2 regions of the Clostridioides sp. ES-W-0016-02 genome follow, and region 1 is predicted to be linked to the other one. Evidence: riboswitches for the same ligand, from Rfam matches in the RefSeq annotation. Region 1 holds a riboswitch; the other holds the start of a gene.
The links. Region 1 has a riboswitch for thiamine pyrophosphate ahead of thiC (phosphomethylpyrimidine synthase ThiC). Riboswitches for the same ligand answer to the same signal wherever they lie in the genome.
Positions count from the first base shown of each region.

Region 2: linked by a shared signal. The riboswitch ahead of IC758_RS10505 (MTH1187 family thiamine-binding protein) and the one ahead of thiC (phosphomethylpyrimidine synthase ThiC) in region 1 are both predicted to bind thiamine pyrophosphate.

Region 1 is NZ_CP061361.1:1,836,966-1,852,392, reverse strand. Features, by position in the region: gene moaA (GTP 3',8-cyclase MoaA) at 1-82, opposite strand, end outside; gene IC758_RS09005 (molybdenum cofactor biosynthesis protein B) at 129-632, opposite strand; gene yqeB (selenium-dependent molybdenum cofactor biosynthesis protein YqeB) at 695-1,510, opposite strand; gene IC758_RS08995 (heavy metal-binding domain-containing protein) at 1,699-2,037, opposite strand; gene IC758_RS08990 (CoA-binding protein) at 2,201-2,572, opposite strand; gene IC758_RS08985 (molybdenum cofactor guanylyltransferase) at 2,620-3,123, opposite strand; gene IC758_RS08980 (GTP pyrophosphokinase family protein) at 3,244-4,611, opposite strand; gene IC758_RS08975 (autorepressor SdpR family transcription factor) at 4,889-5,149, shown strand; gene IC758_RS08970 (SdpI family protein) at 5,159-5,668, shown strand; gene IC758_RS08965 (YfcC family protein) at 5,848-7,242, opposite strand; gene IC758_RS08960 (thiamine phosphate synthase) at 7,422-8,120, opposite strand; gene thiH (2-iminoacetate synthase ThiH) at 8,121-9,224, opposite strand; gene IC758_RS08950 (thiazole synthase) at 9,241-10,011, opposite strand; gene thiF (thiamine biosynthesis protein ThiF) at 10,074-10,877, opposite strand; gene thiS (sulfur carrier protein ThiS) at 10,870-11,064, opposite strand; gene thiC (phosphomethylpyrimidine synthase ThiC) at 11,113-12,414, opposite strand; TPP riboswitch at 12,557-12,668, opposite strand; gene recQ (DNA helicase RecQ) at 12,757-15,240, opposite strand.
Region 2 is NZ_CP061361.1:2,139,901-2,158,212, forward strand. Features, by position in the region: gene IC758_RS10450 (cyclase family protein) at 1-473, opposite strand, end outside; gene IC758_RS10455 (SIR2 family protein) at 557-1,639, opposite strand; gene IC758_RS10460 (M20 family metallopeptidase) at 1,778-3,124, opposite strand; gene IC758_RS10465 (aminotransferase class I/II-fold pyridoxal phosphate-dependent enzyme) at 3,194-4,474, opposite strand; gene hfq (RNA chaperone Hfq) at 4,598-4,858, opposite strand; gene miaA (tRNA (adenosine(37)-N6)-dimethylallyltransferase MiaA) at 4,974-5,909, opposite strand; gene mutL (DNA mismatch repair endonuclease MutL) at 5,948-7,933, opposite strand; gene mutS (DNA mismatch repair protein MutS) at 7,944-10,787, opposite strand; gene IC758_RS10490 (ABC transporter ATP-binding protein) at 10,950-11,684, opposite strand; gene IC758_RS10495 (ABC transporter substrate-binding protein) at 11,653-12,672, opposite strand; gene IC758_RS10500 (ABC transporter permease) at 12,694-13,464, opposite strand; gene IC758_RS10505 (MTH1187 family thiamine-binding protein) at 13,439-13,729, opposite strand; TPP riboswitch at 13,860-13,959, opposite strand; cyclic di-GMP riboswitch class I at 14,430-14,519, shown strand; gene IC758_RS10510 (hypothetical protein) at 14,573-14,749, shown strand; gene IC758_RS10515 (hypothetical protein) at 15,163-15,927, opposite strand; gene IC758_RS10520 (metallophosphoesterase) at 16,012-16,578, opposite strand; gene IC758_RS10525 (M56 family metallopeptidase) at 16,719-17,726, opposite strand; gene IC758_RS10530 (aspartate/glutamate racemase family protein) at 18,307-18,312, shown strand, end outside.

The sequences.
Region 1 (15,427 bases):
TACAATAAACACACCTTAAATTACACTTATCTGTAAGTGAAATACGAAGGTAGTCTATTTTTCTTCCATACTTATCAATCATACTCTATCTACCTCTTTGTCTATTTTTTATCTATCTGAATTATATACTATTTTTTGTTATTAGTGGCACATTCTGTGGCTTCTCCTCTTAAAATTTCTATGCCATGGTCTAAGACATCAATAATGAAACTTAGATTTTCAACTGCACCTTTAGGACTTCCAGGTAAATTTATTATTATAGAATTATTCCTTATTCCACTTACACCCCTACTTAGTATAGCTTTTTTAGTAATTTCTGTAGATTTCATTCTCATGTATTCACTGAGACCTGGTATCTCTCTTTCTAAAACATCTTTAGTAGCCTCTGGAGTTATATCTCTCTTTGAAAATCCAGTACCTCCATTAGTAAGAATTAAATCTACTTTATTACTGTTACAAATTTTTATAATATTTTCCTTTAACATTTCCTTATCATCTTTTATCAACACGTATTCAGTAACTTTATAATTCCCTGTATTTTCAACAAATTCAGTTAATTTTTTTCCTGTTATGTCTTCTCTTTTCCCTTCATAGCCCTTATCACTAAGCGTTATAATTGCTACATTAAACATATGGTTTCACCCCTTTATATATTAATTAAACTTTTATAAATAAAAAATCTATTTAATAGAACCTATTCTGGTAATATTCCTTCTGATAATAATGCTTCTAAAACTGCTCCTGCTATACAACGTCCTTTATCTGATATCGTAAATGAATTTTTTACTTCTTCCATTCGAGGGTCTATATCCAATATCTTTAATCCTTTTTCTATTTGTGAACCATTTCTCAATAAGCCTCTCAAAACACCATCTATAGAAGCTTTCACTTCTATTTTATTTCCATTTTTTTCAGTGATATAACATATTATATCTCCTTTTTTAACTACATCCCCTATATTACATACATTTTCTATTATTCCAACGTTCTCAGAATAAAAAACTCGTTCTTTGGTTATACCCAATATAGCACCTGGTATTCCTGTATTTTTTAAAGCATATCCTTTTCTTATCACTTTTCCTAAATTATGTCCTCTCATAGTTTCAATAACTATGTCTACATCTTTACCTGCACAAAATCCTGGACCTAAAGCTATTGTAAGTGCTGCCATCGCTTTATTTGTTCCAATATTTTTTTTTGCAAGTATACAATCTATAACCGCTACAGGACGTATTTCACCTATATATTTACCTTTTGGGTCTATTATTAGTGCCACGTTTCTTTTATTTAAAGCTTTTTTTATTTCTGCTTTATCTTTGCAATACACACAATAAACACCTTCCACAGAAACTTTCTTTTCATAGATAGCCTCACTAAAAGAAACTTTCCTTCTTATTGCGAGAGGAGTCTCAACTTCTAAAGCGATTATTTTAAAACCACAGTTATGTAACTTATGTATAACTGCTGTTGCTAAATCTCCAGCCCCTCTAACTATTATAACATTGTTCATATTTTCTCCTACTAATAAAAATTTTAAAGTCTATACTTTATATTATATAATATAATTTTACTTATTTATATAATATCATCTTATTTTATTATTATAATGGTTAAAAATTACTTTTACTTGATATTTTTCAAACAAAAAGAGACATCCATAAAATTTATAAAAGATGTCTCTTTCTAATTCCTTATATTTTATTTTTCAGATATATCATTGTTATCTTCTAAAATAACTGCTGTTCCATAAGCAAGCATTTCTGCCGCTCCTTGCATAACTGAAGCTGAAGACAATCTAAATGCTATTATTGCATTTGCACCTTTAGATTCTGCATCTTCAACCATTCTACCAATTGCAATTTGTCTTGCTTCTGTAAGCATTTCATTATATCCTGTAAGTTCTCCTCCAACAAGATTCTTAAAGCTTGCTCCTATATCTTTTCCAACATGTTTTGCTCTTATCGTACTTCCTCTAACTAGCCCTAAAACTTCTGCTATTTTTTTTCCTTCTACTTTTTCTGTAGTTACTATTAACATAATATATCAACTCCTTTATATTCCTGTTTAATATATTATATCATGTAAATAGCAATCTTCTTAATAAATCTTGTAATTTAATACTTTATCTAGGAAATCTATACTATAAAATAAGATATTTCGTTAACCAATTATGTTCCTAATCAATTTTCTATATATAAATTTACTTAGTTAACTCATCATATAAACTTAAATTGTATTCTACATTCAATTTTAAATCCTTAATTTTTTTAATAATCATTTCACTAAAGCTTCCTTTTTCAAACCAGATATTTTGTATGTCTAAAAGTTCTATCTCTTCTAAAATGGCCTCCATCTTAGACTGCTTATCTATAATAGCTACAACATCAATATTGTGTGGTACGTCTTTTAGACACTCATATACATCTATACCTTCAATATTCTTTTTCTCTTCATCTATAGCAACAACTTTGTACATATTCTTTTTAAGTTCATCTAATATTTTATATGCTTTGCTTTCTTCGTCACTATTATTTAATATCACTGCCCAAGAATCACATTTAAGTAAATTCATAAATTCTCCTCCATATAAATCCTACTCTATTTTACAACCGTAGCTAATTAAACTTCAGTCAATTTTTTATACTCATCAATAGTATTTACATTTAAAAATAAATCTTCGTTATCAAAGTATATATAGCTTTTATCTATTTTTTCTATAAGAGTTCTAAGCTTCAAATCATTTTTCCCTATACATAAAGATACTTTATTTATTATACTCTTTTTGTATCCAGAACACAATGGTTGTAACTTTCCATTTGTTACTGAAATTACACTTTTATCATCCATTTCATCAGCTATTTTTTCGACTACTTCATTATTTAGATATGGCATATCACATGCAACTGTAACTATATCATACTTTGCATGTTCAAGAGCAGTATATATTCCTCCTATTGGACCAACATTTTTTATTATATCATTATAAACTTTAATGTTATATTTTGAGTATAATTCTTCATTGTTAGATACTATTATTACTTCATCAAAATTTTTAAATACTTCTATTGCAATTTCAATAAAAGGCTTTTCATGTAATTCTAGAAAAGCTTTATCTTTCCCCATTCTAGAACTTTTCCCTCCTGCTAAAATTACACCTGTTTTTTCTATACAAATCGCCTCCTTTAAAATACTTTTATTTATATTTGAAAAATGGCGCTATTGCGCCATTTCAACATTGATTGACTACTCAAAAATCTGAATAATTTTTTCTTTAAATGCATTCATAAGTTTTTCTTTTTCTTCTAAATATTCACTATAACACTCATATTCTCTACATATACAATTTATAATTTCACTTGATGTAAAATTGATTTTTTCAAGATTATAGTTATATAAAATTTCAACACTATCAACCTCACTTATGCTATTAAAAATACAATCATATATATCTTCAATTATAAAATTACTATCTTCTTCAAATTGACCTAAAAGTTGTTCTCTATTTTCTTCAAGCAATACATTTTCCTTTATAAATTCTACAAAGTTTTCAAAATCTTCAGTGTTATTACATGGTTCTATTTCAAATAGTATCCTAAAAAATAAATTCCATGGAAACTCTGTATTTAGTCTACTTCTAAAATGATTTCCTAAATCATTACAGAACTTATCATCAAATGTAGGTTCTCTTTCAAACTCTATTTGGTCATTAAAATCTATATCTTTATTTACAATTTCATTTAATCTTGCAAACTCATCAAGCATAAAATTGCCTAAAACTTCATCACTTATATCTTGTTTATTAAAAGAATAACTTAATATAGTTTCACATGGCTTTTTAAAATCCACAACAAAACCTATACTTTTATTCATCTTTTCTGAAAAAGCATCATACACTAATTTTGCAAAGAGTTTTTCAATTTCTTTTTTACTTACTTTCATGTTAAAAGACTTTCCTGAATGAAAGTTTTTATAAATACTCAAAAGCTGATTATCTATCATAGTAAGATTATTCTTTATAGAGTCCATCATATCCTTTATAAATTTATCAGCAAGTAAATATGTGTTATTTTTATAAATTATTTTATGTTCAATCTCACTCCAAAACACATTTACAAGAGATTTAATTTGAAGTTCAAATTTTACTTCTCTATCTAAATATGCAAAAACTCCATCTATCTTATATATTTCAAATCCATTTTTTTGCTTATTAGGTTGTCTTTCAGACAATTTTAATTTAATATTTTTATTTTCTTTATTATAATAGTTTATTTTATCATCTGTTTTATTAAAATATCTTCTTAAAAGCCTATATATCTTATTTTCATCCTCAATAAATCTACACTCAATTCTTAGTCCTATTAAATCAGATACATTATGAATAAGATTACTTGCCTCCCCATATTTTTTTAAATATCTATTTCTAATTATCTTTTCCCTCAAACTTGATTCTGATTTTATTCTAGAGGTTACATTTATATACTCTTGATTTTTTTCGTCCAAGATATTTTCAAAGTACTCTTCTATTTCATCTGATATAGTTTCTAAAGTTGGAGACATTACCCTCAACATTTCTATAGACTCTTCAATAAAATCAAATTCTTTTAATCCCATAAATTTTTACACTCCTATGTTTAATAACTGTTAGCTATTTCAGTTCTTTATATTTAACTACATTCTTATTTTAACATTTTTTCCTATTATAAGTAAGTATTCTCCAAAAACCTTCATATATATTTCAAATTAGAATTAAAATATCAGATAAAATTAAAAGATTTTGTGATAATAAAGTTATAAAAATAGTGGATTTTTTTTCCTAATACGAGTATACTATAGATATAAATATTTAACTAATTAGTTAAATATTTATATCTATAGTAGGGAGGATATTATGGTAAAAGTATTTAAAGCATTAAGTGATGAAACTAGAAGAGAAATTTTAAAATTGCTTAATGAAAGAGATATGAATGCAGGAGAAATAGCAGGTCATTTTAATATGTCTAAACCAGCAATATCTAAACATTTAGATATTTTAAAAGATGCAGAACTTATTAGTTCAGAAAAAATGGGGCAATTTTTGATTTATTCTATTAATTTATCGGTCCTTCAAGAAGTACTTGGAAACTTCTTGGATATTTTTAAAAAGATATAGGAGGCTATTATGGAAAATATAGGTTTAATATTACTTATAGCATTATTAATTATAAACTATGTAAATGCACCAGAAATTTTAGGTTTTTCAAAAGATAACCCTAAAGTTAAAACTGCAAGAAGGTTACAAATGTTATTTTTAATAGTCGCAGTTGGAAGGTTTATCATTCCTTTACTAGGTATAGATGAGATATTTTCTTATGAAATTAACGACAAAGTATCAGTTATAATAAATGCCATTATAATTATGTATTTTGGTAATTTATTACCTAAGCTACAAATTTATAAGAACATAGATACTAAATGTGCTTGGGCCATTGGAGATGAAAAAATATGGAAAAAGGCAAGTAAGATTTTTGCGTATTTATCATTTGTTATATCTATTGGAATGATTATATTGAGTTTTTATTTTGATTCAGATACAGTCACAACAGCATGCCAGTTCATATGGTTTGCAATACCATTATTATATTTATTACTTCATTATAGAAACAAATTTAGAGCTCCTAGTCCTAAATAAATAGTTGTAAATAAAATAAAGCCACCTCTTCTTAAAAAAAGCTATACTTTATTTTAATATTGAAATGAAGTGTTTATAAAATAAATTGCCACCAAGGCATTTATGGTGGCAATTTATTAATAATCATATTTTTAGTATTTTATATAATTTCTAAATATATTAAATTAAATTTTCTTCAATTAAAAACCTATATATATACCTATTGTTAAAAAAACTAAAGATACAGCTGTTAAAATCAGTAATATAGGCATTATAAATTTTACCCATTTTGAAAAAGGAATATGAGCTACTGCAAGTGCTCCCATTAGTACTCCAGATGTTGGAGTTATAAAGTTTGTAAGACCTACCCCAAATTGATAAGCAGTTACTATAACTTGAGCTGATATATTAACTAAATCACCAAGAGGAGCAAGGACAGGCACTGTAAGTGAAGCAAGTCCTGAAGATGATGGAATCAAAAATGCCAACGCAGCTTCCAAGAAAAATGATAGATATACAAATATAACCTTTGGAAGTCCACCTAAAAAGCTTGCTGCAGAATTTAATATAGTATCTATTATAAATCCATTTTGAGCAATTATTACAATTCCACGAGCTAAAGCTATTGCAAGGGCAGCTGATGCTAAATCTTTTGCTCCATCTATGAAACTATCGGAAATTTCACTTTGTGACAATCTACCAACTAATCCAGAAAGTACACCTATCGCAGCAAAACACATTGATATCTCTGGAATATACCATCCTTGACTTAAAACACCCCAAATCATTATTGCCATTCCTATTCCAAATATAGCAAGAACAGATACTTCTTTAAAAGTAAACTCTTTTATTTCAGTTGAAGTATGATTAAGTATTGATTTATTATTTTTATCTATCTCATACACTATTGAGCTTTCAGGGTTTTCTTTAACTTTTTTAGCATAATACATAACAAATGCTATACTGATTAATATATATGCTATAAAAATCACTACTCTATATGCTACTCCTGAACCAGGAGCAAGTTGAGCTAGTGCTTGTGCAATACCAACTGAGAATGGATTTATTGTCGATGCAGCCGCTCCTGCCGCTGCTCCTATAAATACAATCGCAATGGCGGTTAGAGAATCATATCCTAAGGATGTCATAAGTGGAACAAATATCATATAAAATGGTAATGTTTCTTCTGCCATCCCAAATGTAGTACCTCCAAGACCAAATAAAATCATTGATATTGGAATTATAAGTAGTTCTTTTCCTTTAAACTTCGATATAACTGATGCTATTCCTGCTTCTATAGCTCCAGTTCTATTTACAATACCAAAAGCACCTCCAACTATTAAAACAAATCCTACAACTTCTGCTGAATCAATAAAACCTTCTATGGGTGCTTTAAAAACATCCGTAAATCCTTGAGGATTACTTTCTACACTTTGATAAGTCCCTGGTACAACAACCATCCTACCTTCTACATCTTCTCTACTAAATTCACCACTTGGTACTATCCAAGTTAATATTGCCATTAATACTATTAGCAAGAATATAATTGTAAAAGTGTGTGGTATAATAAATCGTTTCTTCTTACTGTCAATCATTATAATGTCCTCCATACTTTACTAAATTTTGAATCTATATAGGATACTTTTTAATCTCTCTGACTAAAGTTTTCCCTTTTTACAATTTTTTATTAGCAAAGATACAAAATAAAAAAGCTCTCTTTTAGATTTTAAAAGATAGCTTTTTTTATTTTTATTCAATTTAAATACTTTACTTTCTATTTTACTAATTGAATTTTTTCATTATAATTTGATATTGTTTCTTCAATATTTTTAGATTTCATTATAGTTGACATTACAGCAAAATCATCACAGTATTTTAATGTTTCTTTGACATTAGATGGTAGGATTCCTCCAAGTGCAACGGTCTTAATATCAGTAATTTTCTTAGCTTCCTTCAAAAGTTCAATTCCTTTTGGCAATAAATTTTCTTTACACTTAGTTTCATATATATGTGATAATGTTATGTAATCTATTTTTATATTTAGTTTTCTTATTATTTCTTCTAGACACTTTACTTCTTCTACTTTATGTAATGACAATCCCAGTATCTTATTTTTATTGAAATTATATCTATTTCCCAGTAAATTCAAAAACAATTTAAATGGAAGATGAATACCTTGACAATCTGTCTTTTCAAAAAATTCTATATTGCTATTTATTATAAAGTTTACTTTAAATCCATCATTATTCTCTTTCTTTTTTATACTATTCTTCAAGCTTTCATCCAATATTTTTTCCTGAAAATTAATATACTTAATTTTATTTTTTATCTTTATATATAAATCTTTTAATGCTTCATATTCTAAATCTTTTTCTCTTATTATAATATTTTCTACACCACTCAATATAGATTCTTTAATAACCTCTAAGTATCGTTCCTCGCTACATAAATTTCTATTTGTTATCAAATACATCTAAAATCTTTCCCAATCTTTAAATACATGTTGATAACCAATTGAATTTAGCATTTTCTCTATATCTTCAACAGTACTTTCATCATTTATTTTGAATTGAGCAGTATCATGTTCATCTTGAGAATGCCCTCCTACATCTGTAGATACACCTGCACTTAATTTAGTTACTCCTAAAGGTACTATATGACTTCTCATTTCCAAATTTTCTCTAGTAGATATATTTAAAGCTGCATGAGGGTCAAACAGCCTCATACAAACCATCGCTTGAACTAAATCAGTGTCGCTTATATCTACTAATTCTTCAAAACAACCTTTGAATGGTCTCATTCTTGGTGTTGAATATGAAAGCTCAATATGAGGATATTTTGTTTTTAGATATTTCCCATGCAATATTGTAAAGAAGGTCTCTTTTCTAAAATCATTTAATCCTAAAAGTGCTCCTATTGATAGAGTTCTCATACCTGCCTTTGCTCCTCTTTCAGGAGCATCTAATCTAAATTTATAATTTGATTTTGGCCCTTTTAAATGAACTCTTTTATATATTTTCTCATCATAAGTTTCTTGGTATACAGTTAGACCTTCAACTCCTTTGTCTACAATATACTTATATTCATCTATTTCCATTGGATATACTTCAATTCCTATAGATGGAAATTTATCTCTTAATATTTCTATAGCCTCACCTATATATTCTACACTTGAATGAAAACTACTTTCACCAGTTAAAACAAGTAGATGTTTGAAACCTTCTTTTGAAATTTCATTTCCTTCCTCTCTGATTTCATCCATAGTTAGTTTTTTTCTTTTTATTCCACTTTTTATATTGTAACTACAATAAACACATTGATTTACACAATAATTTGCTATGTACATTGGTGTATATAGGCAGACTGTCTTTCCAAAATATTGAACACTTAATTTATGTGCTTTTTGTGCCATAGCTTCTAAATGTTTTACAGCAGTTTTAGAAAGTAAATTTAATATATCAAAATCCTCAAGTTTGTCTTTTGATAAACTTCTTAAAACATCATTGTCTGTAACATTATTTAAATATCCATCAAAATCAAAATCCCTATATTTTTCTATTACCTCATAAAAACTCATCATCAATCACCACTTTCTATAAATTGCCTAAAAAACCTGTTAAAGGAGAAGATGCATTTGCAAATTCTGATACACTTCCTGCTTTTGCTATATAAGCTTCTCGTCCACCTTCTACAGCTAACTTAAATGCTCTAGCCATTTGCACAGGGTCACCTGCTGAAGCTATAGCAGTATTAACAAGCACTGCATCAGCTCCCATTTCCATAGCTTCCATAGCTTGAGATGGTTTACCAATACCTGCATCAACTATTATTGGTATATCTAATTCATCTATCATTATTTTTATCATTTCTTTCATTTGAAGACCTCTATTTGAACCAATTGGAGCACCAAGAGGCATAACTGCTGCTGCTTTAGCTTCTATAAGTCTTCTTCCAGCATAAAGGTCTGGTGTCATATATGGAAGTACTATAAATCCTTCATCAGCAAGTATTTTTGTAGCTTTTATAGTTTCTTCATTATCAGGAAGTAAGTATCTAGTATCTGATATTACTTCTATTTTTATAAAGTCTCCACAACCCATTTTTCTAGATATTCTAGCTATTCTTACAGCTTCTTCTGCATTAGTAGCTCCTGACGTGTTTGGAAGTATAGTCATTTCTTTTGGAATATATGTTAAGATATTTTCTTGTTTATTATCTAAATCTACTCTTCTAAGTGCCATTGTTATTATTTCGCTTCCACTTTCTTTGATTACTTTAGGCAATATATCATTTGAGCCATATTTACCTGTTCCAACCAATAATCTGCTATTGAATTCATGTCCTCCAAGTACTAATTTATCCATTTTCTTTCCTCCTCATCTTATTTTTTTCAATTTTCAATCTTTTTATTTTCTGATTCACGTATTTATATATCTATAAGTATTTTTGTTGCCAAATTTGCCATATGATTTGCACAAATAGCAACTCTTGGAGCCATAAGTCCCTCTCCAATTTTAGCTTCATTTACAAAATCTCCACATATATAAAATCTATCTCTTATTTTCTTAGTAGTTATTATATTTGAATCATAGTAACCTGCCATACCTGATGATGCTATCAAATATTTATCTTTCAAATTTATTAAGATATAATTACAAACTTGTGCTTTACATGAAGCATCATCAAAAGCTTCAATTATCAAATCTGCCTCTTTAAGTATATCCATATTATATTTATTTAAAAAAATATTTTGCTTTTTTAATTTTATAAATGGATTAATTTTTGTTATATTTTCAACCATAGCATCTGTTTTTAGTTTTCCTATATCATCTATAAAGTATTGCTGTCTATTTAAGTTAGATGGCTCCACAACATCATAATCTATAAGTAGAAGTTCTCCAACTCCAATTCGAGCTAAAGAGATAGCTATATTGGACCCAAGTCCACCTAGTCCCAATATAGCAACTCTTCCTTTTTTTAATTTATTATGCACATTTGGAGTATGTCTAGCTATCAACAAGCTTTCTAACTCATCAAAAGAAGGTTTAACCCCTTTTTGTATAAGTGTTAATTTATCATTTTCAGAAAGTGGAATGTCAGCTTTAATTGGATATCCATTCAACACCAATACATCACATTTATGATTATATTTATCTCTAACTTTATAGGCAGTTGTATTTTTTTCAACATCTGTTAATACTTCATTTACAAATATTTTTATTTTAACCACCTCCAATAAAGCTAATAAGTTCTACAACATCTTCATCCTTTAATATATATGTATTGTAATTGGATTCTTCAATTATTTCTAGATTTATCTCAACTACAACTCTATCGCTCTTCAAATTATATTTATTCAACAAATCTATAACAGTTAAGTTTTCTTTGAATTCAACATTCTTTCCATTAACCTTCACTAAATCACCTCCTCATTTTGACTTTATTCAACTAATGCTCTGCACAAATTATATTAAATTAAGTTCCTCATTGTTTAATATTTTTTTAACTGTTCTCATTGAACACATTTTTCCACACATAGTACAACTATCTTCATGAGTCGGAGTTGACTCATCTCTATATCTTTTAGCTTTTTCAGGGTCTATTGCAAGTCTAAACATTTCACACCAATCTAAATCTGCTCTAGCTTTACTCATTTTGTTATCCCATTCACGAGCTCCTTTAACATTCTTAGCTATATCTCCTGCATGAGCAGCTATTTTAGCAGCTATTATCCCTTCTTTCATATCATCTAAATTAGGTAATCTTAAATGTTCTGCTGGAGTTACATAGCATAAGAAGTCTACTCCTTTAGCACATGCTAATGCTCCTCCTATTGCACTAGTTATATGGTCATAACCTGGGGCTATATCTGTAACCAATGGACCAAGAACATAAAAAGGAGCTCCATGACATAGTCTTTTTTCTAACACTACATTTGCTTCTATTTCATCAATAGCCATATGACCAGGTCCTTCTATCATGACTTGTACATTTCTTTCCCATGCTCTTTTAGTAAGCTCTCCTAATACTACAAGTTCTTGAATCTGAACTCCATCTGTAGAATCTTTTATACAACCAGGTCTACATGCATCCCCCAAACTTAATGTAACATCATACTCTTCACATATATCTAAAATCTTATCAAAATTAGTATAAATAGGATTTTCTTTATTATTTAACTCCATCCAAGCAAATAATAGTGAACCTCCACGAGATACTATATGAGTTAATCTTTCATGATTTTTTATCTTTTGACAAACACTTCTAGTAAGACCAGCATGTATAGTAATAAAATCAACTCCGTCAATAGCATGTTGTCTTATTACATTTAAAAATTCTTCTTCTGTTATATCCTTTAGTTCTTTTTCTAAATACCCTACTGCATCATACATAGGAACCGAACCTATCATTGCAGGTGACATTTCAACAACTTTTTCTCTAAATTCTCTAGTTTTTCCATAGTTACTCAAATCCATTATTGCTTCAGCTTTCATGTCTATTGCCACTTTAACTTTTTCAAGTTCATTTTCTATATTCTTACAATCTCTTGAAATTCCTAAGTTTACATTTATCTTTGTTCTTAAATTTTTACCTACACCTTCTGCACTTAAGGATTTATGATTTTTGTTAGCAGGTATAACAACTTGTCCCTTTGCTATTAATTCTCTTAATTCATTTACATCTACTTGTTCCTTTTGAGAAACGATTTCCATTTCTTTAGTTATTATGCCTTTTCTAGCAGCATCCATTTGCGTTGTATAATTCATATTACATTCCTCCAAGATTAAAGTTATAGTTTTTAACAATAAAAAAAGTGCTTTTCCTTGTTTTGGAAAGCACTCTTATAATCATATATACACTTAGACAAATTTCTCACTATGCAGAATAATTTATCTATTTATATAACAAAATTATATTACAAAGCTTCCCTTCGCAAGCATTATCTTGATCAGGTTATTAGGGTTTGTAAGTTACGGCTTTATCTCTCAGCTAGCCAATTCTAGCGCCCCTAGCTCTAAATTTTTATCATTTTTACAAATTCAGTATAACACAGCAAAAATATTAGTTCAACATAATAATACAAATTTTATATTTTAATCCAGCTAACTTTACTCCAATGATGCACCTTTTTTCGAATTTTCAAGATAAGATTTAAGTATAACAGCCCTTATATTTTCATACTTTATTGAATCTGGAAGTTTTCTTTTTATGTTATTTAAATTTTCATAACCTACTTCTTCACATACTTCTAAAATCATCTTCCTTTCATCTTCACTATAAAAATTTTCTAAATCTAATGTAAATGATATACTTTGCCCATCTTTTAAATAATCATATACATATCCAATAACTGTAGATAGGGAGACTTCTATTTCTTGACTTACACTTTGTATATCCTTACCTTGATTTAACAAATCTAGTGCTATTTCATTGTTTTTTCTGCTTTCTCCATCTAGTATCAATTTTCTTTTTTTCTTTTTCTCCCAAGTAACATCAATACTATTTTCTTTTACATAATGTTTAACTTCATCTAAAATACTAGCCCCATACTTTTCAATTTTTACTTCACCTATACCAGAAATATCCTTTAATTGTTCTTTATCAATAGGATATCTTCCACTTATTTCTTTCAAAGCCTTATTAGTTAAAATCATGTATGGAAGTAATTTTTCTTTTTTAGCATATTCTTCTCTAATATTTATTAGCCTTTCATATAAAGCTTTATCTGTATTAACTTCAAGAAATTCACTATTGACATTTATTAAATCGACATTTTTTTCTTTGTCTTTTTTATCTATATTGTTTTTTTCGACATATTCTTTGATTAGTGTTTCAAAATCTTCACCATATTTTTGATATTTAATTTCTCCTACTCCAGATATATTTAGCATTTCTTCTTTATTGACTGGATAACTACTAGACATAGCTCTAAGTGTTCCATCTCCAAAAACCATATATGGAGCTATTCTTTCTTCACTTGCAATTAAGTGTCTTAATTCTCTTAAAGCACTATATAATTCATCTTCTATTTCTAGAGATTTTGTCATTACAATTTCCTTAAATTCTACCTTTACCTCGCCCTTCAAAACTTTCATAGACATATCATTTAATCTTATAGTTGGGTAACTTCCTCTGTTTCCGCTACCTAAAGTTTCGACTAAATCTAAAAAACCATGAGAAACTAATGTATTTATAAAATTCTTCAAGTCTTCACTTGAATAATCTCTCATAATATTATATGTAGACAAAGTATCTAAACCAAGTTGTAAAATTTTTTTGTTTTTAGACCCTCTAAGTACATCTACAATAGTAGTAACACCATAACTTCTTTTCATTCTAGCTACACATGAAATAACTTTTTGAGCATCTATAGTTTTATCCACTATTTCTCCTTCAACTAAACAATTACTACAGTTATTACAGTTTTCTATATAATTTTCTCCAAAGTAATTTAATATTGTCCTCCTATAGCATGAATTACTATAAACTAAATCAATCATATGCTGAAGTTTTTTATGTTGAAATAATTTTCTTTCAGGATTTTCAACACCAATATCTATTAAATATTTTTGTATATGTACATCTCCTGGAGAAAATAAAAGTATACATTCACTTTTTTCTCCATCCCTACCAGCTCTCCCTATTTCTTGGTAGTAATTTTCTACACTTTGAGGCATATTGTAGTGTATAACCCATCTTATATTGGGCTTATCAATACCCATCCCAAATGCATTTGTTGCTATCATTATATCTATATTATCATTTATAAAATCTTCTTGATTCTTATTTCTTTCATTTTTAGATAAACCTGCATGGTATTTTGATACAGATATATTTCTCTTTGCCAAACCATTATAAATATTTTCAACTTCTTTTCTAGTAGCTGTATATATAATTCCAGACTCATTTTTATGATTTTGAATATAGTCTAAAATATATTTATTTTTACTAGATGATTTCACTATATTTATTGCTAGATTTTCTCTATCAAACCCTGTTATGTAACAATCTGGACTCTCTAAACACAATAAATTTATTATATCAGCTCTTACCTCTTCTGATGCAGTAGCTGTAAAGGCTGTGACTATAGGTCTTTTAGACAAACTATTGATAAACGTAGAAATCCTTCTATAACTCAGTCTAAAATCATGTCCCCATTGAGATACACAATGTGCTTCATCTATTGCAATTTGACTTATGTCATTATTATTTATTAGTTCAAGAAATTCTTGGGTATCTAATCTTTCTGGAGCAATATAAAGTATTTTATAAGTATTTTTTCTAATATTACTTAATATTTCATTAAATTCTTTGTTTCCCAATGAACTATTTATAAAAGCAGCATTGATTCCCATGGCTTTTAAAGCATCTACTTGGTCTTTCATAAGAGATATAAGTGGTGAAATCACTACTGTCATCCCATCTAATATCAATGCTGGAAGTTGATAACATATAGATTTTCCTCCTCCAGTTGGCATTATAGCTAATACATCTTTTTTATTCAAAATAGAATTTATTATGGACTCTTGGCCTTTTCTAAAACTTGTATATCCATAGTATTTTGATAATATTTCTAAAGGTTTTTTATTCATATATTTCTCTCCCAATTCAAATTAATTAAACTTCTTTTCTGATTATGTTCAAATTTTTATTTTTATATTCACAATCGCATTATTCCAAAGTTTCTAGCTGTTATATATTATATATTAACATATATTTTTAAAAAAATAGTTTGCAAAGTAAAATAATTTATGATACATTCTAAATATAAATTTAATA
Region 2 (18,312 bases), 300 kb from region 1:
GCTGATGTGTCGTATCTATCTACAGATAACATATCAATTCCTATTCCCTTTAGATTACTATCAGCTATATAGTTTGCAGCCTCTTCTGTTAATGTAGGATAACCTACATAATATTGCTTTTTATCCCAAAACTTTGACCAACCTGATTTAAATATTATAAACTCACTACTTTTTATTTCATCTTCATATTTTTTTAGATATTCTAATTCTATGTTTTTGCTTCCTTGCTCAAGTTCTAATACATAAGCCTTACCGACAAAATTTTCTATATCCAATGTATCTAAGGATTCACCTTTAGTATACATATGTTTTGGTGAATCCATATGAGTTCCATTGTGAGAAAATACACTGATTAATGTTTCTTGATATCCATTTTCTTCAATAATAGCTACTTTTTTTATATCAGGTCTATTAGTCTCTGCATATACAGGCATATCATTATGTGTCACATGAGTTAAATCAAAAACCTTCATTTTTTATACCCCCTATGTTTTATTTTCTATTATATACCTAAATTCACTTTATTTCTATTGGATTTTATCCTATTATTGCCAAATTAGTATATACTTTTTATAAAATTTAATGGGTTCATAGAAAAATCTTGAAAAGAATTATCAGTAAATATAACATCTTCTCCTAAAAAACGCTTATATCTTCTTTCTTCTTTTTTTAAAGTAATCCTTTGTTTTTGTGAATGATTATTAAACACCATTATTTTAAGAGGTGTTTTTCCACCATTTGTTTGTACTCTTTTTAACATATATTTTATATGCATATCAGCCTCTGGAAATGAATACCCACAAAATACCAGAAGGTCAGCCTCTCTCAAAGTTTTTTCTGTCTCATTCCAAACATTACTTAAAAATATATTTGACATATTCTTAAAATATGTTGGTGGAACTATGATTGGTTCTGTCAGTTCTCCACACTCCAAACATTTTGTTTCTGAACTATTTTCAATTAGTTTCATAACACCACCTTCATGTGGTGTAAGAGTTAAACTATTGCAAATAGGACAGTAAAGCCAGTTCAATGAACCATGTATCTTATAGAGTTTAATTAATGGTTCTTTTGGTTTTCTCCAGTTTAATTCTTCCTTAAAATTAGTAAATTCTACACCATAATCAAGCATAATAGGCAAATCATTTTTATCTCTTAAGCCAGTAACTGTATTGTCTATATGTATATCATAATTTGCACTAATAAAAGTTGTATCAAGGAGTAAATCATTTTGTAAAAGATTTTCAACTAAAAGTTTGTGATATTTATTATCTGTTCTAGGTGTATTATGAATTGCTTCAGCCATCAATAGTATTAAATACTGTCTTAAAAAACGTATACTATCACTTCTATTATTTAAATTTTCAAGTCCAAAATTTCTAAAGGCTTCTCTTCTTTGTTCTGCTAAATCTAAAAGCCCTAAAACTTCTTCAAATGTTGGAAAATTTGCATTATCTAGATTATCTTTTCTTATGTCAATATTAAACATTTGTTTAAAAAAGGCATACAATTCTCTATTCATATCAGTATCATAATTTTTAGGTTTTAATTTCTTAAAGTATTCACTAAATAATTCATTTTGAATGGGTAAATTTTCTGCAGCTGAAGCTCCTGCTCCCAAAAATATAGCTATTTTCATATAATTCCTCCTATATAAACATTACTATTATTTTTTATATCTATTAAATATTTATCTTATTAACTTATTTAATAATACAACAATAAAGCTGTCTTTTACTAGAAAAAATCCTATTACAAGACAGCTTTATATTTATATTTAAATCTTTAATAATTCATAAATAGAAAGAGCATATATTTGAGCAGCTTTTACAATATCCTCTACTATCAAATGTTCATTAGCTTGATGCTCAGTTTCTGGTTTCCCTGGGAAAATAGCTCCAAAGGCAACACAATTGTCTAAAGCTCTTGCATAAGTTGCTCCTCCAGATGAAAGAGGTGTTCCATCAAGACCAGTTTCCTCTTCATATACTTTTCTCAATGTTTTAACAAGAAGTGTATCTTCTGGAACATAAATTGAATCTAAGAAATCATATTCTTTATAATCTAAATTATATTTATCTGTTATTTTCTTTAGTTCTTTTACAAAATCATCTTTTTTATATGTTACAGGAATTCTTACATCAATTCCAGCAAATTCTTTTTTACTATCAATAGTTACTTTACCTATATTTACTGTTAATTTTCCTGATACATCATCCTTGCAATTAGGAACTATATTGTTTCCATTAGCATCTTCACCAATAACTTCTGCTAAAAACTTAATTATATTAGAATCTATTCCTATATTATTAAGAGCTATACAAAGTCTAGCTACTGCATTTATACCAGTATCACTAGCTGCTGAATGAACACTTTTTCCTATTATACATATTTTATTGCCTTCAACAGTGTATTCAAAACCTAATTTATCTAATTCTTTTTTTAACTTATCAGAATATTTTCCAATATAAACTGCTTTTCCTGGAACTGCATTTAAAGCCTTCCCAACTGATAATTCTATATCACTTTTACTCTCACATGTTAAATGAACTTGTAAAAGACCTTTTTCTGCATTTGTTATTGGAAATCTAGAATCAGGAGTAAATCCATAGTCTGGTACTTCTTCATTATTTTCTTTGTATTTATTTATACATCTCCAAAGATTTTCTTCATCAGCTCCAAAAATGAATCTTATTCTCTTATTTAAATCTATATTTAAATCCATAAGAGCTTTTACTGCATAAATTGCTGATATTGTAGGTCCTTTATCATCTTGTGTTCCTCTTCCATATAACTTACCATCTTCTAAAACACCTTCAAATGGTGGATAATTCCAGCTTTCTAAGTCACCTTCTGGAACTACATCAACATGACCAAGTATACCTATCATTTTTTCACCTTGTCCTATTTCTGCATAGCCATAATATCCATCTTTATATACTGTTTTAAACCCTAAAGATTTACATAAGTCTAAAATACCTCTTAAAGCCTTATCTATATTTTCTCCAAATGGGAAATTTTTAGTTGGCTCAGATATAACACTAGGTATTTTTACACTTTCTTGTATTGAAGAAATCATTTCATCTTGTAGAGAACTCACTTTTTCTTTAATTTGTTCTTTCATAATTATCACCCTTCAATTCTCATCATAATATACTAGTAAATATTTTGACCTTTTAAAAGAAAAATATGCTTACTTTTTTAGTTTTTTTATAAATTCAATTGCTTTTAAAGTACCCATTTTAGAGTGGTCAAATGTAAGCCCTCCTTGGAAGTAAACATTATAAGGAGGTCTTATTGGAGCATCTGCACTTAGTTCTATAGAAGAACCTTGTATAAATGCTCCTGCTGCCATTATAACTTCACTTTCATATCCAGGCATATCCCAAGGTACAGGTTTAACATAAGAATCAACTGGAGCAGCTTCTTGTATTCCTTGGCAAAAACTTATGACTTCATCAGCATTATTAAGTCTAATACACTGAATAATATCACTTCTTAAATCATCATGTTTTGGCAATACATCATATCCTAATTTTTCAAAAGCTCTTGAACAAAATATAGCTCCCATCACAGCTTGAGATACTACATATGGTGCTAGGAAAAATCCTTGAAGAACATTTCTAGTAGTTCCAAAAGTAAGACCACATTCTTTACCTATTCCAGGAGAAGTCATTCTATATGATATAAGCTCAATTAAATCTTTTCTACCAGCTATATACCCACCTGTTAATGCAAGTCCACCTCCAGGATTTTTTATTAGAGAACCAGCCATAACATCTGCTCCAACATCAGTTGGCTCTTTAGTATCTAGAAACTCACCATAACAGTTATCAACCATTACTATAACTTCTGGTTTAACAGATTTTATTACATCAATGGCTTCTTTTATATCACTAATTGAAAGTGATTTTCTCCAAGAATACCCTTTTGACCTTTGTATCATAACAAGTTTAGTTTTATCATTTATTTTTCTTTTAATTCCTTCTAAATCCAAATTTCCATCTTCTAAAAAATCTACATCATCATATGTAACACCATATTCTTTTAAAGAGCCTTTTTCTTCTCTTATACCTATAACACCCTCTAAAGTATCGTATGGTCTTCCAGTAACAGATAGAATTTCATCTCCTGGTCTGACTATTCCTTGTATACATAAAGTGAGTGCGTGTGTTCCATTTACAATTATTGGTCTTACAAGAGCATCTTCTGTATTAAAAACTTTTGAATAAATTTCCTCTACTTTTTCACGTCCAATATCATTATATCCATATCCTGTAGTCCAATTAAAATGCATGTCACTTAATTTAGATTCTTGCATAGCTTTTAAAACTTTATATTGATTGTATTCTCTTATTTCTTTTATTTCCTCAAACTTATATTTTATATCTTCCATTATTTCTTGTGATAATTTAAAAGTATCATCATCTATACCATAGTAACCTTTCAATAATTCTTTTGTCTCATTAAGCATTTTATCACCTGTCTCTTTGTTATTTTATTTAAACATATCAAAGGAGACTATTTTACTAAAACAAATAAATTGTAGTTTATAAGTTAGCATAAGTCTCCTTTTAATTATCTTAAATTAAATTAGTTATCTATTGTTATTGTTGTTATTATTTTGATTTTGATTAGTTAAATTAATATATTTACCAGGTTGTATAGTCGAAACAGCATGTTTATAAATCATGTTTTGTTGTCTATTGTCCCCTTCTATCAATATTATATAACTGTCAAATCCTTTTACAAGCCCTTTGACTTGAACTCCATTGACTAAATATATAGTAACAGGTATCCTTTCTTTCCTAGCATTATTTAAAAACAAATCTTGTAAATTTAAAACTGTATTTTTCATTAGATTTGTACCCTCCCAAGATTAAATTGAACATCTAAAATATTCCTATCTTATATTCTATATAAGTTATGATAAATTTTCAATATGAAGTTGTATACTTAAAAATTTATATATATTATTTTATAGAATTTTTAATATATATAATTATTTCATTTTTTAATAAATCTATATCTTCATATTTATCCAAATCAAACCATTTTGCTGTTTCATATCTTTTAAACCAAGTTATCTGACGTTTTGCATACCTTCTAGAATCCCTTTTTATTATTTCAATGGCCTCTTCATATGTATATTCTCCATCTAGATACTTCAACATCTCTTTGTATCCTATACCTTGCATTGATATCATATCTTTTTTAAATCCCATATTTAGGAGTTTTTTAACTTCTTCAACTAAACCACTCTCTATCATGATATCGACTCTCATATTTATTCTTTCATACAAATGCTCTCTATCTCTATTCAAAACTATTATTATAGGTTGATAATCGTCATTAAATTTTAAGTCACTTGAAAAATCATTCATTTTATTACCACTTAAACAAACTTCAAGTGCTCTTATAACTCTCTTTGTATTGTTTTTATGAATTCTATCAGCAGCTTCTTCATCAAGTAATTTTAATCTATCATGCATGTAATCTATTCCATTCTCAAGAAGTTGTTTTTGAAGTTCTTTTCTTAATTCATTATTAGCATCAGATTTTGCAAAATCCATATTGTATATTAAAGAATTGAGATAAAGACCTGTTCCTCCAGTCACTAAAACACACTTTCCCTTTTGATTTATTTCAGATATATATTTTTTTGCCCTTTGTTGAAATTCTGAAACTGAAAATGGATAGTCAGGTTTAACCTCATCTATAAGATAATGCTTTACTCCTTGCATTTCCTCAGATGTAACTTTTGCACTTCCAATATCCATATATTTATATATTTGCATAGAATCTGCTGAAATTATCTCTGCATCCATATCTTTTGCTAACTTTATTGACAAATCAGTCTTTCCAACAGCAGTTGGACCTGTAAGTATTATAAGTGGTATTTTTTTCATAACATTCCTTTCCATATATTTTAAATATCCAAAATATTTTACATAATTCTTTTAAACATTTTTTCTATTTCGGTCTTAGAAATTTCAACCATTATAGGTCTGCCATGAGGACACGTAAATGGATTCTCACAATTTTCTAATTGTTCCAATAAGCTTTTTATCTCAATATCATATATTTTATCATTTGCTTTTATAGCAGACCTACATGCCATAGATGCAAATCTCTCACCTTTTAAATCATAATTACTTGTAATCTCATCTATATTATCAATTATTTGAAGTATAAACTTTTCAGTTTCTGGAATTCCAAATATAGTTGGAACACATCTTATCATTACATGATTGTTGCCAAAAACTTCTAATTCGAAACCAAATTTCATAAATAACTCTAAATTATTTTCAATTTGAAGCATATCTACATTTGATACTTCAAGAATTACTGGGTCTAAAAGTATTTGCATATTGATATCTTGTCTATAGAACTTATCCATATATCTCTCATACAAAACTCTTTCATGTGCAGCATGTTGGTCTAACAAATACATAGAATCATCTTTACTTAGAATTATATAAGTATTAAATACGACTCCAATTACAGAATATCCATATAAAGAAAATCTTTGTTTTGAATTAGTTAAATATTCCTCTTGGCTGTCTTTAATACTTCTTTCTAAATAATTACTATCTTCATTTTTAGAACTATCAATTTGTTTAGGCCTATCAACTTGAAATTCTTCTTGTATATTGTCATTTACAACCTCTTCTTCTAAAGAGCCCGTATTTTTTAATTCATTTTCTATATTTGCATTTAAAACTTCGCTTACAGAAGGAAATTCGTCTATTGGTTTTTCACTTGATAAACTTACAACTTCAATGAATTCATCTTTCTCTTTAGTTGTATTATTATTTTTTGAATTAGCTTCAATGAAGTTCTTATTTTTAAATTCATAATCTGTACTTTTTTCTCTACTATTGATAGCAATTCGAGGCTGCGTTTTTTTATCATTATATGTAGCATACTTTCCAATAAGGTTAGAATGTATTAATTTAACTTTTAAAAAATCTCTTAGCTCTATATACACTTCTTGTTCTTTTTCAAATTTAACTTCAAGCTTATTAGGATGTATATTTACATCAATACCTGCTGGGTCTACTTCTATATTTAAAAAACAAACAGCATGCTTACCTATTGGAATTATAGACTTATAACTTTCAGTTATTGCATCTATAATTATTTTACTTTTTACAAATCTTTTATTTATATAGATATGTTGCAAGTTTTTATTGGAACGATAGATGTTATTATTTCCTATATATCCATCAATTTTAAAGTGATTGCATTTAAATTCTATATTTATTAGGTTTTCCGTTATTTCTTTTCCATATATACTCCTAATAGTATTTATGAGCTTTCCATCACCTGGTGTATTTAACATTTGTTTATTATTATTTGTATATTTAAATTGGATATTAGGATTGCCTATTGCAAGCTTATTTATCAAATCACTTATGTTTATGGTTTCAGCATGGGTAGATTTCAAAAATTTCTGTCTTGCTGGTGTATTAAAGAAAATCTCTTTTATAATGATTGTTGTACCATTAGTGGAACCAATTGGCTCCTTTGAAACTATTTTTCCACCTTCTACAAATATTTTAGTTCCAACCATTTCATCCTTGGTTTTAGTAATCATTTCTAATTTTGATATAGCTGAAATAGATGCTAATGCTTCTCCTCTAAATCCAAGAGAGTACAAATCATATAAATCATCAATTTTTTTAATTTTACTAGTAGCATGTCTTAAAAATGATTTCTCAACTTCGCTTGAAGGTATTCCTATTCCATTATCTGTGATTTTAATTAAGGTTTTTCCTCCATCAATGATATCTATAGAAATCTTATTTGCACCTGCATCAATAGAATTCTCAATTAATTCTTTTAATGCAGAAGACGGTCTTTCTACTACTTCTCCTGCTGCTATTTTATTTATAGTCAAATCATCTAGGATGTTAATTATATTTTTCATTTTTACACCTCTAAGATTTTATTTCTTTTGCTTTTTTTTGAAGATTGTAAAGAGAATTTATAGCATCTAATGGAGTCATATTTAAAATATCTAAGTTTAAAATTTCTTCTGACAATATATCTCTCTTTACACTATCAAAAGATATTTGAGTTAGTGCTAATTCCTTTACAGAATCTTCTTTATCAATTTCTTCTTTACTATCCTTTTTCTTCATTGAAATAACTTCATCGTTTAACGTTTTAAACTTAGAATTTAGTTTATCATAATCCTTTTTCATGTGTTTATAATCTTTTACTATAAGCTCATGCTCTATTTTTAGAGATTCGTATTTATTTTTAAAATTGCTCTGATTTACCTTAAGTAGTTCTTCATCTAAATCATTATTAATCACAATAGTTTTTTCTTTATCTCCATTTATTGCTACACTGTTATAAACATGATTTTTTTCTAAATCCTTAAGTATATATTTTGCTCTATCTATGACTTCATCTGGCAATTTAGCTAATTTAGCAACATAGATTCCATAACTCTTATCTGCACCTTGAGGAATTATTTTTCTTAAAAATATTATTCCCTCTCCATCTTCTTTAACTGCTATTGAATAATTTTTAACCTCTTTAAATTCTTCTTCTAAATCAGTAAGTTCATGATAATGTGTTGCAAATAGTGTCTTACATCTAATATTCTTTTGAATATATTCTACTATTGACCATGCTAAACTTATACCATCATAAGTACTAGTTCCACGTCCTATTTCATCTAAAATAACTAAGCTTCTTTCAGTAGCATTTTTTAATATAAGAGATACCTCATTCATCTCTACCATAAAAGTAGATTGTCCTTGAGATAAATCATCACTAGCCCCTACTCTTGTAAATATTCTATCTAATATCGGTACATTAGCATATTCTGCTGGAACAAAAGAACCTATATGTGCCATAAGTGCTATTATAGCAGTTTGTCTCATATATGTTGACTTACCAGACATATTAGGTCCAGTTATTATGTTAATGATGTTTTCTCCACGATTTAAATATGTATCATTTGGAACAAAATTTTCTTCACCTACTATATTTTCAACAACTGGATGTCTACCATTTCTTATATCGAGTTTATTATTTTCGTTTATCTGTGGTTTTATATAGTTGTTTATGTGAGCAACTGTTGCCAAAGATACAAAAACGTCTATATTAGCTATAATCTTAGCTACTTTTTGTATTCTGTCTATATTTTTATATATAGTATCTCTTATACTTACAAATATCTCATATTCTAGAGATTTAATTTTCTCTTCAGCATGTAGTATCTTTTCTTCTATTTCTTTTAACTCTGGAGTTATATATCTTTCTGCATTACTAAGTGTCTGCTTTCTTATATATGTCTCATCTAGTTTTGCTTGTTTAAAGTTAGCCTTTGTTATTTCTATATAATATCCAAATACTTTATTAAATCCTATTTTTAATGATTTAACTCCTGTCTTTTCTCTTTCTCTATTTTCTATTTCTTTTATAAGAAAAGCACCATTTTTAGAAATATCCCTCAATTCTTTAAGTTCATCACTAAAATCAGACTTAATTATATTCCCATCTTTTATAGTTATTGTAGGGTCTTCCAAAATGGCTTCATCTATTAAACTGTATATATCGTCCAACTTGTCCATTTCTGATACATACTCTTTTAATCTATTTGCATTTGATAAGTCTATTGTGTCTTTTAGATTTGGTAATTTTTCTACTGAATTTTTTAAGTGAACTAATTCTTTTGGTGTTACTCTTTCAAATGCTATTTTCCCACATATTCTTTCTATATCATATATATTTTTAAGTATATCATTTAAATCTTCTCTTAGTATAAAATCATCTTTTATTTCTTCTATTACATTTAATCTATTTTCAATTTTAGGTTTATTTATCAGAGGCTCTTCTACATATTTTCTTAGAAGTCTTCCTCCCATTGCAGTAGATGTTTTGTCTAAAACATGTAATAGTGAACCTTTCTTTTTATTTCCTCTTATAGTCTGAGTAAGTTCTAAATTAGTTCTAGTAAACATATCTAAGACCATATACTCTGATGAATTGTATATATTTATATTATTAATATTGGATGTTATCTGCTTTTGAGTGTTATATATATAGTTTAGAAGAATTGATAAACTAGATTTTATAAGACCCTTATCATCAAACTTTAATTTTTGTAGATAAACCTCTGGAAAATACTCTTTTAATATATTTATATCTAAATAGTTGTCGCTAAAACTTTCATTTATGTATATGTTGCTTACAGTAGCTATATCTCTAAGTTTTTCTATAAAATTCAAATCATTTATAATTATTTCTGTAGGATGAATTTTTGCAATTTCTTCTATTACTTTATCTTCATTCAGACAAGTTGCATTAGCTTCTCCTGTACTTATATCTACATAAGTTAAACCTATATTGGCGTCATCTTTATATAAAGATAATAAATAATTATTCTTTTTATTTTCAAGTAAATTTCCATCTAGAACTGTTCCAGGAGTAATAACTCTTATTACCTCTCTCCTAACAATTCCTTTTGCAGTAGATGGGTCTTCCATTTGCTCACCTATTGCTACTTTATATCCATTTTCTACTAACTTTGATATATATGAATTGGCTGAGTGAAATGGTACTCCACACATAGGAGCACGTTCTTCTAAACCACAGGCTTTCCCTGTTAATGCTATTTCAAGAGCTTTTGAAGCTACTAATGCATCTTCAAAAAACATTTCATAAAAATCTCCCAATCTAAAAAACAGTATACAATCTTTATATCTATTTTTTACTTCAAGATACTGTTTCATCATAGGAGTTAATTTATTCATATCTATTTGCATTATTAAACCTCCTTCTTTTCTAATTAAATATTATATCATAGTACTTGATTATTATTAACATAATATATAAAATTTTGACGTATAACTAAAAAACAATCCAAAATGCTGATTGCACTTTGGATTGTTAAGTTTAATAATCACTAGGTAAAAACGTATAGAATTTTATAATAAAGATATTATCTCTTTTTTCAGTTTAATAACATACTCAAGATTATCTTCATTTATATTTCTATTATCTATGATAAATTCTTTTTTTACTATTGATGGTTTTTTTGAAATAACATAAATTCTATTTGATAGCATTATAGCTTCATCAATATCATGAGTTATAAGAAGTATCGTTGAATTTACTTTTTTCTTAACTTCTAAAAGCCATTTTTGCATAGATGTTTTAGTTAATGAATCGAGTGCACCAAAAGGTTCATCTAAAAGCATTATGTCATTAGAATTTATAAAAGTTCTCAAAAAATTAGCTCTTTGTCTCATACCTCCAGAAAGCTCTGATGGATATTTATACTCATACCCTTCCAAACCAAAAACCTCAAAGTAGTGTTTTACCATAGACCTAGCTTTGCTCTTTTTTTCTTTTTTTAGTACCAATGGAAGAGACACATTATCTATTATAGTTTTATATGGTAAAAGTAAATCTTTTTGATACATGTAGCTATAATTACCGTTTATGTTTACCATACCACTATTATAGTCTGTCAATTGAGTTATAATATTAAAGATAGTACTTTTTCCACATCCGCTTGGTCCCAATATAGAAACAAATTCGCCTTCATAAACATCAATACTTATATCTTTTAAAACATCTACATCTTTATATGTCTTTGATACATTTTTTATAGATATTTTTGCCTTTTTATTGTGGTAAGAATTCATTTGTGTAAGCATCACTTGCCTTCATATCCTTATCTATTAATTTATATTCTTTTAAGAATGATGTATAGTTATTCCATACACTATCTTTCATTTCTCCCCATCTTGGTGCATCATCTTTATATTTACTTGCTAAATATTCTTGACTCTTTATTGCTAGTTTTTCATCTACCTCAGGAGCATGCTTTACTAAAATTTTTGCAGCATCTTCAGGATTTTTTATTGCATACTCATAACCTTTTGTTGTAGCTTTTAAGAATTTCTTAGCAAGTTCTGGGTTGTCTTTAAGTACAGTCTCATTAGAAATTATAAGTGGTGTATAATAATCTAATCTTTCATCTAGGTCTTTTACTGGTATAAAGTTTAAATCATAATCAATTAAATTAGCTTTAACTACATCCCAACCTTCAAATATCCATGCAAAATCTACAGTTTTCATAGCTGCAAAGAAATCATCTTGACCAGTATTAACTATCTTTAATTTATTAAAGTCAGCTCCATTTTTATTCATAACTGCTTTAAAAACAGCTTCTTCTGATGGAGAACCCCAACCTCCATAAGTTTTTCCTTCAAAATCTTTTGCTGTAGTTATGTTTTTTTCTTTTGGAGATGCAAATCCAGAAGTATTGTGTTGTATAACAGTAGCTACAGCTTTTATTGGAAGTGGGTCTTCACTAGTTTTTGCGTAAGTAACTTGCTCTTGATAACTTATACCAAAGTCAGCCTTTCCTGTTGCTACTAAAGTCTCAGCTCCACTTTCAGGTGGTTGTACTATTTCAACATCCAAGCCTTCTTCTTTATAATAACCTTTATCAAGCGCCACAAATAATCCAGTATGATTAGTATTTGGTGTCCAATCAAGTACAACAGTCACTTTTTTAGAAGAAGTATCTTTACTATTTTTTTTGTCTTTATCACTATTATTTCCAGAAGAACATCCAGTTATTGTTGCTAATGTAAGAGCACTTACTAAACCTAATATTCCTAATTTTTTGAAATTCATAATATCCTCCCTCAAGTACATTTAATCTTCTAATCTATGTTTTATAACAACTTTTTTTATAGCTTGTACAATTCCTACAAATATTAAGCTAAATATAACTACTAATATAGTAGATGCAAATACTTTATCAAGTGCATATGCACTTTTTGACCTTAGCATATAAACACCAAGACCTTTAGTTCCACCTAACCACTCTGCAACAGTTGCTGCCATTACAGCATAAGTAGAAGATATTTTAAGTCCAGAAAAAAATTTATCCATTGACATAGGAAATTTGAGATGAATAAAAGTATTAATCTTATTTGAATTCATAGTCTTAAACAAATTTAAATAATCTTTATCAATATTCTCAATACCATCTACAAAACTTATTAATATAGGGAAAAAACACGTAAGTGTTACCATCAATATTTTTGGCATTGTTCCAAAGCCAAACCAAATCATAAAAAGTGGAGCTATTATTATTGTAGGTATCATTTGAGTCACTAACATAATAGGATAAAGACATTTTTTTATTATCAATACAAAATCCATTAATATTCCAATTATTAAAGATATTATTATTGCAACTATAAAGCCAAATATTGCTTCTCCTATAGTAACCATGGCATGCATGGATAAATTTTGATAATCTTTAAAAAATACATTAATTATATCTATTGGTGTAGGCAGTATATATTGAGGAACTCTTAAAACTTCTACCACAGATTGCCAAAAAATAAGTATAAACAAAAATGTTGCTATTGGATATATACTATTTTTGACTTTATCTATGATTTCTAAGTTTATCATCTATAGTTAAACCTCCAGCTTTTTCATCTACTCTAGCTACTGTTATAACTCTTTCACATCCAAGATTAAAAGGGATTTTATGTACTTTTTTTAGCAGTTCAAAAACTTCATCAAAATCACCTTCAACAGTAGTACTCATTGCTCCTATTTCACATTTAAGACCACTGTTTTCAATTTCTGCTATACAAGCATCTACTACTTTATACATTTCTTCTTCACCTTTGTAAGGTCTTAGTGGCATTACTGCTATGTCTGCAATTACCATTTAAATCACTCCTTTTAAAATAATTAATACCTACTAGGTATATTTTGTTTTTTATTAAAATATTTTATAGATAAAAACATAGTATATTTAAATAAAATAAAAGTCTTATCCAAAATAGGATAAGACTTATTTTTATCTTTACTGGTCTCCCTACACTGGCATTATCCAAACAGGTTCAAAGGGTCGAGATAAAATCTCCTCTCAGCATATTAGCTCCCCGAAATATATTATATCTTTTCTACTTGATTATACTACACTTATCATATTTTAACAAATTTTTTATTTATATCATATATTTTATTTGTATTAAAATTTACAAAACTATTATAGTAGTTTATGATTTATTGTCTTTATTCCCACTAATTTTTTAAAATTTCAATAACCATCTTTTATTTACTATAGCTTTATTCTGTTAATGCTATTATTTTTGATATAATAGATTTTTATACACATATATTTATTATCTATACTCTTTTTAATATATTGAACACTTCCTGTTGATTAATTTTGTGATACTTCATCAATATAATTCAAATAAATTAATAATATAACTTTACAGTTCCTTTTACACAACAAGCTTTATTACATAATTTACTTGTATGTTTTATTTTTAAAGGACAAAATAACTTTTATATTTAATTTTTTTAGTTTATATATTGAAAAATAAAACGTTTTCCTGTAATATTATAATCGTAGAATAAAACTAACTAGGCAAAACTAGAGAAATTTAGTGACGCAAAGCTATAGGGACTAACACTTATAAAATAAGTTATGTCAGCCAGTTGCCAAAAAGATATTTTCTTTTTGTTTTTTATGAAAGTTTTTTAGGGGGATAAATAATATATGTTTATGAATAAAATAGATAGATGTACACATATACTAACTGCCTATATATGTAGTTCATATGACTACTGTAATTTTATAGATACGCAGTTAAACGATTTTATACTAGAGTATGGTGAAAATGTTGTGGAATCTTGTTTACATCAAGTGATGGTATTGGTAAGTAAGTATAATTAAATGGATTTTATTTTCTAGAAAACCCTTTTTAGTTTTATCTACATTTTAAATGTATTATTGATATAAAATTGATAAAAAAAGATAGCAAATGAAAAAATTCTAATATAACTTTATACAGTTATATGTTCAAAATGACGTTGATAAAAAATCAGCAAATAAAAATAAAGTAGAACCACTAGAAAAACTTTTCAATTCATTAGGTAGAAAAGATTGGTAATTAGTTCATATACATTTGATTGAAGGTTTAGCCGTTTTTAAAAGAGAAACTTGAACTAGTTTCTAAAAATTTATTTAACTTATTTAAAAATATCTAGTAAAAAGCCCTTAGAACGTATTTATTTGGATTCTAAGGGCTTTTCTTTTGTTCTAAATATGTAACAACAGTCCATAAAACTAAATTTAACTACTGATTGTTATTTATATACTAATTGAATGTCATATCCTTCACTATTTTTCTTTACTTCAAATTTGTCATTCTTTTTAGGTAGTATCTCTAGTACACCATCTTGATATTTAGATTTATCTACTTTTAAACCTATCCCAAAGTCTTTTCCCTTAAAACAAGCATATGAGGAAACCTTTTTACCATTCATAAATACCATCTTAATTCTATTATCATTTTCTATATCTGCAAGATTTTTCCATTTATAACCAACTATATTGTACATCTTTTCAACACTAATATCATTGCTAAATAAATAAGCTCTGTCCCATTTGAATTTACTTAATGACGACAAATTCACTTCGCTCTTTTTATCATTTAGCTCAGATAAATTTGTTATCAAATCACCAAAATTTTCTAAGCTTTTATCTTCTTCTATCTTAGTTAACTTTGAATATTTATCTTGTACTTTCCAAGTATTATTACCTTTTTCTAATTCAAATGTTATTTTTGATATACAAGAGTTATGACTGCCTGGTTGTGTAACTATCACATTTTCACCTTTATTATTTGTATAATCATGTTGTTCAATTTCCTTATGAGTATGCCCTGCTACTATCGCATCAATTCCATCAACTTCTTTAGCTAGTTCTTGTATTCTATTACCTGGATTTTTAGGCTTTTTAGGCTTTTTAGGTTTTTCTCCACTATGTACTATGGCTAATAGTATATCTGGATTTTCTTTTTCTTTTATTTCCTTCACCCATTTTTTAGCATCATCTATCATATCATTCATATATAAATCCTGGTATGTAGCCATATCTTTTAAATCTCTGGACTTAGCCTTAATTTTATTTTCGTTTTCATCAAAATCCCATCCTTATCTGACTTCTTTGATTGTAAGACCAAGTATACCAAGCTTAACTTCACCATATTTTGTTTCAATTGTATTTATTGTGTAAGGTTTAACATAACTTGAACTGTTACTATTATATGTATTCGCAGATAAAACTTCTATATTTTCACTATTAAATTCATTTATCATTTTATCTAAATTTTTTTTAGAGCTAGAAACAAACTCATGATTACCAAGCACTACTGCATCATATTTAACTTCACTCATTTGTCTAACTATAGGTACTTCTTTTTTAATTACTTCATCTTTTTCGTAAGCATCTCGAGCCTCACTAAGATATTGCTCCATTGCTCCTAAACCATCCGAATCATAAAAATCTCCTGCATCTACTAATGTTATATTAGAGTCTTTTTTTCTTTCTTCGTTTATTTTTTCAGCTACATTATAGGTAACTTCTCCATGTAAGTCTGTAGTTGCTAATATATTGATTTCAGTGATTTTATCATTTTTAGAATTAGTGCAACCTGTCAATATCATTAGAATTGAGATTAAACATAAACTTAATACTTTGGCTTTACTTTTAAAATTCATTTTATCCCCCTATAAAACTTAATATACATAAAGTATAACAGTTGAACTAACAAACTAATTTACACTAAAATATATATTAGCGTAATTAATAATCTAATTTATTCACAATAAATCTCTAAATGTATTATTTAAAATTTACATTACTCATCTGTATTAACCTGTCCTAAGTATTTAAAATTAGAATTCTTATTTTCAATAGTTAATTGTTTTGGTAATGAATAAATTAATGATTTAGAATCAATTACATCTATTTTAAAATATGTAATCAATGATAATAAACATAAAATTAATGCCATTAAATTTCCTGTTCTATTTTTTTCATTAAACATATTAGATACTCTTTTTTTTATATCTGATTTCTTATGCAGTCCAGCTACAAATTTATTTGAAGAATTTAAATCTTTTTTCATTGCACCTATAATAGTCAAAGCATACTCTTTTTTATCTTCTATACTACGATTTTTTAAAACTCTTTCATCACAATAAAGTTCACAATCTAAATCTATAACTTTATCCATAATGTACATAAAAGGATTAAACCAATATACTATTTTTAAGAATAATACTAAATATTTAATATAAATGTCTTTACTCTTAAAATGCATAAGTTCATGTCTAAATATCCATTCAAGTTCTTTTAATTTATAATCATATGGTGGTAAAAGAACACAGGAATTAAAAAATGACGGAGTTTCAACTTCATGAGAATATTTAATCTTTACATTTTTATTTATATTAAGCTCTTTTAATAAACTATCATAAAGATTGTTTATGTCTTCATCATCAACATCATAGGACAAATCCTCTATCAGATTTTTAAGCTTAATATATTTCCATAAAGTAGAAATCAAATAAAATATCGTAACAGTAATCCAAATAGACACTAAAATAATAGTACACAAAGTAGAAATATTGTTAAAACCTTCTAAATTTACCTTATTAATATTGTGTTGATATTTCAATTCATTAAATGCAAAAGTATAATATGTAAATGGTAATAATAGTTTTATAATGACAATAAACCATATATAATAGTTAAATTTTCTACTGAAAGTTTTAAAAATAGTCATTCTAAAAACTAATAAGAGAACTATAAATAAACTACTTACTAAAACGGTTCTAAAAAAATCGTTTAAAATTGAAATCATAAATTTTCACCCCCTTATTCTAGAGTGAATTGTGGAATATTTAAAAAACAAGCACCAATATAAAAATAGCAACAGGACTATGTCTTTCTTAATACAAAGAATTCCTTCATGACACCAGTTAAAAATTCCAATATCTTTTGACAGTTGACATACTTAAATTTAATTAAATAGGATAATGACTTTTAGGTATAGCTTTTCTTTTATCTCTTTTAAGACATAATCGAGTCATCCTCTATTATCAAAAAGCATAGTTGGTTTTAATTTTATTCCATCCGAATCTTTTTTTATAAAAATTTAAATACTTCTTTTATATAATTTTGATTGTAACATAGAGCATGACATAATACCACAAGAGCTATTATATAAATAAAGAATACTCAAATATTTTTCATAATTACGCTACAATTGTTAAATGATACAAAAATAGTATAAAAGACTATAAGGATTGTTACAAAGATTTATTCTACATTTGACAGAAAGACACCCAAATATTAGAATTAAAGAAACATATGATTTCTTCATTTTTGGCGGATAAAGCCTATACAAAATAAACTATACAGAATCTAAGGAGATTATTTAAATGAAT